One region of the Tardiphaga sp. 20_F10_N6_6 genome, then DNA from elsewhere that is predicted to be linked to it. Evidence: predicted binding sites of a transcription regulator. Region 1 holds the regulator's gene; the other holds the start of a gene.
What was found. The regulator LexA, encoded in region 1, represses DNA repair genes until DNA is damaged. The targets are predictions, from matches to a motif close to TGTTCNNNNTGTGTTCNG.
Positions count from the first base shown of each region.

Region 1 (6,133 bases):
CCTGGCATGGCTTCCCCGGCATGGAAGCCGGTTTCACCATGACCGATCCCAACAAGCTGACGGTGCTGACACCCGGCTTCGACCGCACCACCGGCGGCTATGCGGAACACGGCATCCCCGCGCCCGTGGTGGCGCAGTTCCTGCGCGAGAACCGCATCGTGCCGGAGAAAAACGACCTTAACTCGCTGCTCTTCCTGCTGACGCCCGGCGTGGAAGCCAGCAAGGCCGGCACGCTGATATCGGGCCTCGTCGCCTTCAAGAAGCTTCATGACGACAACGCCCTGCTCGAAGACGTCATCCCGGAATTCGCACGGCGCAGGCCCGCGCGTTACGCGGGCATACGCCTGAGGGATCTATGCGGCGACATGCACCGGTTCTTCCGCGAGGCCAATGTGAGCGAACTTCAGACCAGGCAATTCTCCGCTGACCATCTGCCGGAGATTGCCATGTCACCCCATGATGCCGCGCGCTGTCTGGTGCGCAACGACGTCGATTACCTCCCGATCGATGAGATCTTCGGGCGCGTCGCGACGACGCCGTTCGTGGTCTACCCGCCCGGCATCGCCACGATCGTCCCCGGAGAACGGCTCACCGAACGGTCAAAGCCGATGATCGATTATCTCAGGATGTTCGAGACCTGCTTCAACACCTTCCCGGGCTTCGACGTCGAAATCCAGGGCATCTACCGCAAGGTCGACGCCAATGGCCGGATCCGACTTTACACTTACGTGGTCTCCGAATAGGGAGCACGTAAGGAGCCTGATTTGCCAACGGAACTCGAACAGCCGGTCGTCATCCGACCATCACGCGACACCGACGTCGATGCCATGCTGGCGATCTATCGCCGGCACATCCGGCAAGGCGTCGAGGAAGGCGTCAGCGACGCCGACACGCCGCAGCCCGACGATCTCAGAGACCGGCGCAAGAACCTGCGCAGCAAACGGTTCCCGCATCTCGTCGCCACGCAAGGCGGCGAGGTCGTCGGCTACGCCTATGTGGTGCTGTTTCGGAAGCGACCGGCCTATCGCTACACGGTCAAGCATTCGATCTATATCCACCACGGACATGTCGGCCGGGGCATCGGCCGGCTGTTGATGCGCGAGTTGATCGATGTCTGCGCGGCGGCCGGCTTCCGGCAGATCATCGGCTATATCGATGCCGACAACACGGCCTCGCTCGGCTTGCATGAGAGCTTCGGCTTTGCCCGCGTCGGCTTGCTGCCCGGCGTCGCCTATCGCTCCGGCCGCTGGGCCGACACGATCATGGTTCAGCGCTCGCTGGCGACCGGCTCCACGACTCCGCCGCCGCCCATTGGGCGCGTGACGTCCGCGTAGCCCAAGCGACCGCGGAAGCATTTTCCATGTCCGTCGAGGATCGACGACTGGTGAGGAACAGCCTCCTCAAACCTCACTCAACGTGCGTTCTGTTGACGGCAAATTAAGCATTGCAGAACACATATGGAACATATAGTGTTCGTTCATGATTTGTTTCGAGATTCTGTGGCTTTGAGTAGTTTGAGAGTGCCCGAACTCGCGCAACCGATCTTCGAACGATCGTCTCAGGATTGAGACTCACCGTTCGAAGGCCCTTTGAAACGCACGCGGCGGCCGACACCGTCAACTGAGGATGGCTTCAGATGCTCACGCGCAAACAATACGAACTCCTGCGATTCATCGATCAACGGCTGAAGGAAGCCGGCGTCCCGCCGTCCTTCGACGAGATGAAGGATGCGCTCGACCTGCGCTCGAAGTCCGGCATCCATCGTCTGATCACGGCGCTGGAAGAACGCGGCTTCATACGCCGTCTGCCCAACCGCGCCCGTGCCATCGAAGTCATCAAGCTGCCAGAGCTCGGCGCGCCGGTCACCGGCGGCACCGGGCGCCGCGGCTTCACGCCCAGCGTCATCGAAGGCACGCTTGGCAAGGTGCGTTCGGCCGCCAGCATCGCCAGCAACAGCGGCGATGATGACAATGGCCGCACGGTTGCCATCCCGGTCATGGGCCGGATCGCGGCAGGTACGCCGATCGAGGCGCTGCAGACCCGCAGCCACACCATCAGCATGCCCGCCGACATGCTCGGCTCCGGCGAACATTACGCGCTCGAAGTGCGCGGCGATTCCATGCAGGACGCCGGCATTCTCGATGGCGACACGGTGCTGATCCAGCGCAACGAAAGCGCCGACACCGGCGACATCGTGGTGGCCCTGATTGACGACGAGGAAGCCACGTTGAAGCGCTTCCGCCGCCGCGGCGCGTCGATCGCGCTAGAGCCAGCGAACGACGCTTACGAAGTTCGCATCCTGCCGCCTAACCGGGTGCGCATTCAGGGCAAGCTGATCGGCCTGTATCGCCGCTACTGAGATTTGCGCCTCGGCGGATTACTGATCTTCGGGTTGAAGATCGGCTTCCGCCGGCGTCGCATCCACCGGCCGATTTTGTGGCGTACGACTGTTCGGGATCAGATCGTGCTGGGGCTCATCAGGAATGGCGCGCGACCACGGACGGTCCAAGCCCCGTGGCCGGACGGCATCGATGGTAAAGCCGTTCGCAGTTCGGTGCAGGCTCACCGCGCCATTTCGTTGCAAGCGATCCTGATCGATCACCAGCGCCCTGCAATCCCTCGGCGATTGTCGCGCCGTGACGATGAGCGCCGCTTTCTCGCAATCATCTGCGAAGGCATCCGGCTGTAAGACCAGCGCCACCAAAGCCCCATCGGCCAGCGCCGTGATGCACCCGTCGCGGTCGCAGGACACACCGTGGCTGAGGGAGGCATCCGTTGGCAGCCGGGCGTCGGCATCACCGGCAAGCCACTCCTTCGCGAGAAACGCATCCTTGGCGCTGCGCATCATATGCAGGCGCCCCTCCCTGCCCCGTACCGCAACGCTGTGACCGTCACCCGAAATCAGGACATCCGGCTGCTTGACCAGCAACGCCCAGACAATCGAGAGCGCAAGCACACCAAGCCCTGCGAGGCGCAACGGCGTGCGCAGCAATCCCAGCACGATGATGCCGATACTGGCTGATATCAGCGGTCCCGTCCCGAAGGCCGGCATCCGGCCGATGGCGCCGGGCAAGGCTGCCACCCATTGCGTGACGACAATCATCCACTGGATGCCGACATCCATCAGCCGCCAGAACACACCGTCAAAGCCAAACGGCATGGCCACCAAACCGAGAATGCCCGCCGGCATAACCAGTGCCGAGACCACCGGCATCGCCAGGAGATTGGCGACGACGCCATAAGGCGTGACGCGATGGAAATGAAAGGCAGCATAGGGCGTGGTGGCAAGGCCCGCGACCAGCGAAGCCAGTACGAGCATCGCGATCTCGCGTCCGCCCCATAGCGCCACGCGCGCGGTCGCGGAATGATCGGGCGAGGCAAACAGCGCGGGCATGCCTATCTGCACCAATGCGACCAGCCCCAGCGTCGCCGCGAATGACATCTGAAAACTCGGATGCACCAACGCTTCCGGCGAAACGATCAGCACAACCATTGCTGCCACCGCCAGCGTACGGAACGTCACCGCCCGGCGATCGACCATGACAGCGATTAGCACGACGGCCGTCATGAAGAACGAACGCTGCGTGGCGACCTCGGCGCCGGACAGCAGCAGATAGAACAGCGCAGCCAGCAATGCCGCAGCAGCAGCGACTTTCTTGATCGGGAACGTCACCGTCAGCACGGGGATCAGTGCCAGCAGCGCGCGGATCGCAAAGAACACGACGCCGGCGACAACGGCCATGTGATAGCCGGAGATCGACAACACATGACCGAGGCCGGAGATGAACATCGCATCATTGACGTCAGCCGAAATCGCATCGCGGCGGCCCGTGAGCAGCGCCGTGGCAATGGCGCGGCTATCACCCGAGAGCACGGTGCGGATCCGCGCGTCGATGGCGTCGCGTAGCCCCTGCATGGTCGCCGAATAGCGTAGCGCCACACTCGGCTGTATCGGCGGATCGACTGCCTTGATGCCGCCCATCACAAAACCGGACGCGCCGATCCCTTGAAAATACAGATCCCGTCCGAAGTCGTAGCTCCCCGGCCGGAGCGGCGGCAGCGGCGGCTGCAGCCTTGCCTTCAATTCGACGAAGCTGCCGACGGCAGGCGCCATGCCCTTCTTCACCGACAGCCGCACACGGGTGAGCTTCGGTGCGGCGCGCGGGCTGTCCATCGTGGCAACGCGCAGCACGAAGCGATCCGTGCGCTCCCGTTCCTCGTGAGTTTCAACGAAGCCGGTCAGCGCGACGGAATAGAGCGGCTTCGCCAGAACCTCATGAGCCACGCGCGCGGTTTTCATTGCAGCCATCGCAAAGCCGGCCGCGATTGCCGCAATGAGCAAGATCAAGGGAAACCATCGCTGCCGCCGCAGCAAAAACGCAGCCACGCAAAGAAGGCCTGCCGTCGCAGCGGCAACCCAGGCCACCGGCTCATGCTCAGCGGCAAAATACAGCGCGATGCCGGTCCCGAAAGCGATCGGCACCCAAGGCAGCAAGCGACCGGGACCAGCTTCGGCCCACACCCACGTCCAGAGCGTCTCGAAGCCCGACGTTGATGACGTCGGTGACGGGAGAGCGACGCCTGCCGTGGCCGGCGGCGGCCATGTGGTCGCCGTGCCGGATCGGCCCCGCCGCTGTTGCTGATCCCCGCCCCGCGCCATCGAACGCCCGCACGCCAAGCTTGTCCTTCCGAATGCTATCGGAAGGGCAAGCGGCGGCTAGCGGAACGGATGCAGAATACGAAAACTAATCCCTAGGGTTGCTCAAGCGAGCTTGGCGTAGCTGTCGCGCAGACCGACGGTACGGTTGAAGACCAGCTTGCCCGGCGCTGAATCCTTGTCGCGACAGAAATAACCCTGGCGCTCGAACTGCACGACATCGCTTGTGTTGTCGCTCGCCAGCGCTGGCTCAAGCATGGCGCCGGTCAGCTTCTCCAGCGAGTCCGGATTGAGCTGCGATGCGAACTCGGTCGCATTGGGCTGCGGATCGGCGAACAGCTGATTGTAAACGCGCACTTCCGCCTGCACGGCATCTGCAGCGCTCACCCAATGGATCGTCGCCTTGACCTTGCGGCCGTCCGGCGCATTGCCGCCCCGGGTTTCCGGATCATAGGTGCAGCGCAGTTCGACCACCTCGCCGGCAGCGTTCTTGATCACGTCCTTGCAGGTGATGAAATAGCCGTAACGCAAGCGGACCTCGCGGCCCGGCGCCATGCGGAAGAACTTCTTCGGCGGCTCTTCCATGAAGTCGTCATGCTCGATGTAGAGCTCGCGGCCGAATGAAATCTGCCGGTTGCCGAGCGACGCATCATCGGGATGGTTGATGGCTTCGAGCTGCTCGGTCTGTCCTTCCGGGTAGTTCTCGATCACCACCTTCAGCGGCTTCAGCACCGCCATGCGGCGCTGCGCCGTGCGATTCAGTGTCTCGCGCACGGCGAAATCGAACATCGAGATATCGACGGTCGAGTTGGCCTTGGCGACACCGATGCGCTTGACGAATTCGCGCAGTGCTTCGGCAGGAATGCCGCGGCGCTGCAGGCCGGCCAGCGTCGGCATCCGTGGATCGTCCCAGCCGGTGACATGGCCGCCGCGGACAAGTTCGGTCAGCACGCGCTTCGACAGCAGCGTGTAGGTCATGTTGAGGCGCGCGAATTCATACTGATGCGGCCGCGATGGCACCGGCAGATTTTCCAGGCACCAGTCGTAAAGCGGCCGGTGATCCTCGAATTCGAGCGTGCAGATCGAATGCGTCACGTGTTCGATGGCGTCGGATTGGCCGTGCGCGAAGTCGTAGCTCGGATAGATGCTCCAAGCGGTGCCCGTGCGCGGATGGTGCGCATGCAGGATGCGATAGATCACGGGATCGCGCAGGTTGATGTTGCCCGACGACATGTCGATCTTGGCGCGCAGCACGCGGGCGCCGTTCGGGAATTCGCCGGCGCGCATCCGCGCGAACAGATCGAGGTTCTCGTCGACCGGGCGATCGCGGAACGGGCTGTTCTGGCCGGGCTCCGTCAGGGTGCCACGCTTAAAGCGGATTTCTTCCTGCGACTGGTCATCGACATAGGCCTTGCCCGCGCGGATCAGAAGTACCGCCCAGTCATAGAGCTGCTCGAAATAGTCCGAGGCGTAATG
Region 1 covers NZ_CP197239.1:590,957-597,089, reverse strand. The annotation lists gene AB7813_RS02720 (Orn/Lys/Arg decarboxylase N-terminal domain-containing protein) at 1-743, shown strand, start outside; gene AB7813_RS02715 (GNAT family N-acetyltransferase) at 765-1,334, shown strand; gene lexA (transcriptional repressor LexA) at 1,637-2,359, shown strand; gene AB7813_RS02705 (ComEC/Rec2 family competence protein) at 2,378-4,660, opposite strand; gene AB7813_RS02700 (glutamine--tRNA ligase/YqeY domain fusion protein) at 4,763-6,133, opposite strand, start outside.

Region 2 (6,133 bases), 4.6 Mb from region 1:
GTCGAAACCAAATTCCGCGGTTGCTCGGGCAATGCCTGTAAATTTACCGCGGCCTATATCATTGCGCATGAAGCCGGCCATCACATTCAGAACCTGCTCGGGATCATTCCGCGCGTGACACGGCTGCAGCAGCAGGCGGGCAGCAAGGCTGAGGCCAATCTGCTGCAGGTTCGCGTTGAACTGCAGGCCGATTGCCTCTCCGGCGTCTGGGTCAATCGCGAATCGAAGAAGCGGCCCGGTTTCCTCGAAGCCGGTGACATCGATGCCGCGTTACAGACCGCGTCCGCCATCGGCGACGATACGCTGCAACGTCAGGCACAGGGTCGCGTCGTGCCGGATTCCTTCACGCACGGTTCTGCCGAACAGCGCAAGCGCTGGTTCATGACCGGCTATCAGCAAGGCACCGTGCAGGCCTGCAATACATTCGCGACGGATCGACTGTAACGACGATGGAGCCCGACACGACCAAAGCCTTCGTACCGCTCAACATTGCGGTACTGACGATTTCCGACACGCGCTCGCTTGACGACGACAAGTCCGGCGCGACGCTGGCCGATCGGCTGACATCGGCTGGTCACGTGTTGGCGAAGCGCGAGATCGTCACGGACGATGTCGAAGCGATCCGCAAGATCGTGCGCGCATGGATTGCCGATCCCGGCGTGGACGCGATCATCACGACCGGCGGCACGGGGTTCACCGGCCGCGATGTCACGCCGGAAGCCATCGAGCCGCTGTTCGAGAAGCGGATGGATGGTTTCTCGATTGCGTTTCACATGCTGAGCCACGCCAAGATCGGTACCTCGACGATCCAGAGCCGCGCGACTGCTGGCACCGCCGGCGCGACATTTATCTTCTGCCTGCCGGGTTCGCCCGGCGCCTGCCGCGATGGCTGGGACGGCATCCTTGCCACGCAACTGGATTACCGCACGCGGCCCTGCAATTTCGTGGAGATCATGCCGCGGCTGGATGAGCATCTGCGACGCCCGAAGGCGAAGGGCGCGTCGGTCTAGAGCACGAGTTCCCAGGTCTCGCCGATCAAATCCTGCCCGAAACTGCGATGCGGCTCGGTGGCGACCAGCGCGAAACCTGCATCCTGATAGACTTTTCGCGCAGCGCCGAGATTGCTCTGGGTCCACAGCGTGATCCTGCGATAACCGCATTGCCGCGCAAAGGCGATGGATTCCGTCACCATGCGCTGGCCGAGCTTTTGTCCGCGCGCCTTGGGATCGATCAGCAAGAGCCGAAATTTGGCGACGTCGTCGGATGCCTTTACGAGAAACAGCGAGCCGACGGGCGCGCCATCCATCGCGGCGATCCAGCAGCGTTCGCGCGTGGCATCGCATGATGCAAGGAATTCTGCGGCGATGTCGGCTACCAGCGCCTTAAAGGATGCATCGAATCCGTATTCGGCCGCATAGAGCTCGCCGTGACTGCGGATGACCCAGTCGATATCGCCAGGCTGGAGATCGCGTAGCACTGCAAGCTGAACAGCATCGGGGGCTTGGGCGGCCATGATCAGGCAACGATGATCCGGCTGCGCAGCAATGTGCGTGAGGAGCGGCCGAGCTGGCGTAGCAACCGCGCCTCGGAGCGCCGGGCATCAGGTGCGTAGCCGCCGAGACGATCGTAATGTTCGCGGGCGATCAGCAGGCCCTGATCGGCCTTGGGGCCCGTGATCATCCGGACGAGGTGCTTCAGGCCATCGCGAAAATTGGTCTCGTCATAGGGCGAGCGCGCATAGCGGAAAATGCCTGCGCGGGGGCGGTTGCTGGTCGATACGCGCTGGATGAATTGTTGGGTCTCCTCGATCCAGCCGGCATCGAGCACGGCGCCGGCATGGAGAAACATTAGCCAGGGCGAGCGCGCCTGCTTGGCGCCGGCGGCCATCGCCGCGGCGCGCGATCCCTGCGAGGTCAGGAAGCCGCAGCCCGCGACATCGGCGACACGTTCGATAACATCGGTGCCAGCGCGATCGACCAGCAGCACTTCGCGGATCACACCGGCAGCAGCGCCCGGCACCAGCGCTGCCAGTGTGGCAACAGCGGGCTGTTCGACGCCTTCGGTGGGGATGATCACGCTCAGCATGGGTGTCGGATAATACCTTTCAACAACGGGGTGGCCGCGTTATCATTTCGTCATAGTCTATGCGGCACCGGCGGCTGCTGCAATTTCGGGGCGGTTCGACTTTCGGCCGCCCCTGCAAGGCGGCGGGAGAATGCACAGTGCCCCGGCCGTGTGCCACGGTATTTATGTTCTTGCTTTGTTCCATGTGTACGCTATCGTGGCTTCATGAGTCGCCAGATCGCTGCCCTCAAGCACCCGCCGGTCCCGGCGCCCTCCGATAAGCCGGCGGGTGCGCTTTCCCCTTTTCCCGAGATCGCGGTGGCGATCGACAAGCAGCGGCGACGCGGCCGCGGTGCCCAGTCCAACGACAGCGGGCGCTACGAGGCGGAGGCCCGGGTCGCCTTTGATGACGGCTGGCAGAGCCTCGATGAATTGCCGCCGTTCAAGACGACAATTGCGACGGACACTGCGCGCAAGGTCATCACGCGCAACGAGTCGCCGGATATCGGCTTCGACCGTTCGATCAATCCCTATCGTGGCTGCGAGCATGGCTGCGTCTATTGTTTCGCGCGGCCGACCCACGCCTATCTCGGTCTCTCGCCTGGGCTCGATTTCGAATCCAAACTGTTCGTGAAGCCCGATGCGCCGGCGCTGCTTGAGAAGGAGCTAGCCGCCGCCGAATACGAGCCGAAGATGATCGCGATCGGTACCAATACCGATCCGTATCAGCCGATCGAGCGCGAGCGGCAGGTGATGCGCGGCATTCTCGAAGTGCTGGAGAAGACCGGCCATCCCGTCGGCATCGTCACGAAGTCTGCCTTGGTGACGCGCGATATCGATATCCTGGCGCGGATGGCGAAGCGCAATCTGGTCAAAGTGGCGTTGTCGGTGACGTCGCTCGATCCGAAGCTCGCGCGCACCATGGAGCCGCGCGCGTCGACGCCGTCGAAGCGGCTGGAAGCTTTGCGGCAGCTATCTGAGGCTGGCATTCCGACCACGGTGATGGTGGCGCCCGTGATCCCTGCGCTGAATGACAGCGAGATCGAACGGATTCTCGATGCCGCCGCGCATGCCGGCGTCAAGGAGGCCAGCTACGTTTTGTTGCGGCTGCCGATGGAAGTACGCGATCTGTTTCGCGAGTGGCTGATCGCGAATTATCCGGACCGCTATCGCCACGTCTTCACGCTGATCCGCGAAATGCGCGGCGGCCGCGATTACGACTCGCAATGGGGTACCCGCATGAAGGGCACCGGGCCGATGGCCTGGATGATCGGTCGCCGCTTCGAGATCGCCTGCACGAAGCTCGGTCTCAACAAACGTCGTTCGAAGCTCACCCTCGATCATTTCGAGAAGCCGGCGGGTGCCGGTCAGCAATTGAATCTGTTCTAACTCCGCAGGTCTCGCAGCGTACGGAGTGGTGGAGAGGGGACGTTGGCAGGAAACCAGAGCCTGCCAACGTCCCTCTTTTCGATCTATAGAGTGAGTACAGGAGTGACGCGCATGACGACGAAGAAACCACCCGCGCCAATCGCGCGCATGACGGTGATCACGCTGGGCGTCGCGGATATGCGCAGGAGCATTGCCTTCTACGAAGCGCTGGGATTTATGCGAAAGGCCCGTGCCTCTGGCGAGGCCATCGCCTTTTTTGACACCGGCGCCAGCGTTCTCGCGCTGTTTCCATGGGATCAACTGGCGCAGGATGCGACATTGCCTGACCATCCAAGGCCGCAGGCGTTTCGCGGCAGCACGCTGGCGTGGAATTGCCGCTCCGAAGGCGAGGTCGATGCGGTCCTCGCTTTCGCTGTCGATTGTGGTGGATCGCTTCTGAAGCCAGCGCGAAAGACCGATTACGGTGGCTATTCCGGCTACTTTGCGGACCCGGACGGGCACGCCTGGGACGTGGTGACGGCACCGGGGATCGAGGTCGGTGACGACCGGCGAGTGCATCTGGACGATTAAAGCGGCAATCTGAATAGCGGGCACGATCCCGAGTTCCCGGTTGCGCGTGTTGGCCTGCTTCAGCAGGATCGCCGGATGATTCGAGATGCGAAAAAGAAGCCCCCTGCCAAGCCGCGCAAGAGCAAGATCGTTGTCGCGCCATGCTTTACGCGCGAATTCGCGCTGCTGGAGAGAGGTATCTGGCCGGTGGCTGGTTGCGACGAGGCCGGGCGTGGTCCGCTGGCAGGACCAGTGGTTGCCGCCGCGGTTGTGTTGGACCCGAACAACATTCCAAAAGGCCTCGACGATTCCAAGAAGCTGACAGAGAGCAAGCGCGAGGCGCTGTTTGAGGAAATCTGCGCGACGTCGTCATTTGCCGTCGCCTACGCATCACCCGCCCGGATCGACCGCGACAATATCCTGCGGGCGTCGCTCTGGGCGCTGGCGCGTGCGGTCGCGTCGCTCCCGGACGCGCCGAAACATGTGTTTGTCGACGGCCGCGACAAGATCGATACGACGGCCGATTGCGAAGCCGTCATTGGCGGCGACGCGTTGGTGTTGTCCATCGCGGCAGCCTCGATCGTCGCCAAGGTGTCGCGCGACCGGCTGATGTGCCGGCTGGCCGAGGATTGCCCGGGCTACGGCTTCGAGGTGCACAAGGGTTACGGCGTGCCGCAGCATATGGCCGCGCTGAATGAACTGGGGCCCAGCATTCATCATCGCAGCCTGTTCGCGCCGGTTGCTGCGGCGCGTGCGCGTCATCAGGCTGGCGTCCGTGCGGCAGGTCTGATCGAAGTCCACACCACCATCGATATCGAGATATCCGCCTGAGCGCTCAGGCGGTTGCCTCTCCCGGCTCTGCGCCGTATCACCTGAGCACGCTTCATTCCCTGCTGGCCGGTTCAGACGTTCAATGCGTTTTACCTCCCTGATCGTCGAACTGATCCGCGCCCGGCCACGGCTGGTGTTCTGGATCGTCGTGCTGTGTCAGGCCGCGATCTGGCTCGTCGTCCCCCTGCTGCTGTATAGCGGGCCGCCGGGCGATCTCGCCACCGTGTTGGCCTATGGCCGGGAATATCAAGTCGGTACCCATATGGGACCGCCGCTGGCGTTCTGGCTGGCCGACATCGCCTTTCGGGCCGCCGGCAATCATGTTTTCGGTGTCTATCTGCTGGCGCAGATCTGCGCCGTCCTCACCTTCCGCGCGGTCTATCAGCTGGGCAGTGCCATCGTCGGCGGCCCGCAGGCTGTCATCGCCGTGCTGCTCACCATGACGGTTACGGCCTTTAGCACGCCCGGCATCGAATTCGGCCCGCTGATCCTGGCGCGTCCGCTCTGGGCGATGTTCCTGCTGCATGCCTGGCTCGCGATCGGGCAGGGCCGTCGCAATGCCTGGTTCGCGCTGTCCATCGAGGCCGGCCTGCTGCTGCTGACCACGCCTCATGCCATGTGGCTACTGCCGCTGCCACTCGTCTTCGGTCTCGCGACATCGCGCGGCCGGCGTAACCTTGCTTCGTTCGATCCGCTCTATGCGCTGCTGGTGATCGCCGTGCTGACATTGCCATGGGTGATGTGGGTGATCCGGGCCGGCGCGCCCGTTCTGCCGGCGCTGCCGCAACTGGATGATCTCGTCGGAAAGGCGCGGCAGTGGGGTATCCTGATCGCCTGGCTGCTTGCGGCCATCACGGGCGTGATCGTGCTCACGGTGATGAATTGGGGCCGCATCGTTCCTAAGACCGAGGAAGCTCCGATCATCTTCCGCCCGCCGGTCGATCCGCTGGCACGTGACTATCTATTTTTCTTCGCGCTGGTGCCGGGGCTGCTCGGCAGCCTGTTCGCTGCCCTCTACGGCCTCGATCGCGTGGTCGGCGGTGCCGGTATCGCGCTGGTGATGTCGGGTCTCGCCGTCGTCGTGGCGTCGGGCGACCTGATCGCGCTGCGGCGCCAGCGCGTGCTGCGCAAGGTCTGGGCCTTTGCCATCATCGCGCCTGCACTCGCAGCCTTCGCCAGTCTTGTGATTCTGCCTTGGGTCGACGGCCCCGAAGATGTGACGGCGCTGCCTGCACGCGAGATCGGGCGCTTCTTCGGCGAGAGCTTCGAGCGCCGGACCAATAAGCCATTGCCGGCGGTG
Region 2 covers NZ_CP197239.1:5,149,607-5,155,739, forward strand. The annotation lists gene ypfJ (KPN_02809 family neutral zinc metallopeptidase) at 1-444, shown strand, start outside; gene moaB (molybdenum cofactor biosynthesis protein B) at 450-1,010, shown strand; partial or broken gene AB7813_RS24635 (GNAT family N-acetyltransferase) at 1,007-1,480, opposite strand; gene AB7813_RS24640 (glycosyltransferase) at 1,516-2,085, opposite strand; gene AB7813_RS24645 (PA0069 family radical SAM protein) at 2,290-3,453, shown strand; gene AB7813_RS24650 (VOC family protein) at 3,565-4,023, shown strand; gene AB7813_RS24655 (ribonuclease HII) at 4,099-4,833, shown strand; gene AB7813_RS24660 (glycosyltransferase family 39 protein) at 4,916-6,133, shown strand, end outside.
Region 2: a site for LexA is predicted at 2,251-2,268, ahead of AB7813_RS24645 (PA0069 family radical SAM protein). Genes of this name have one in related genera too.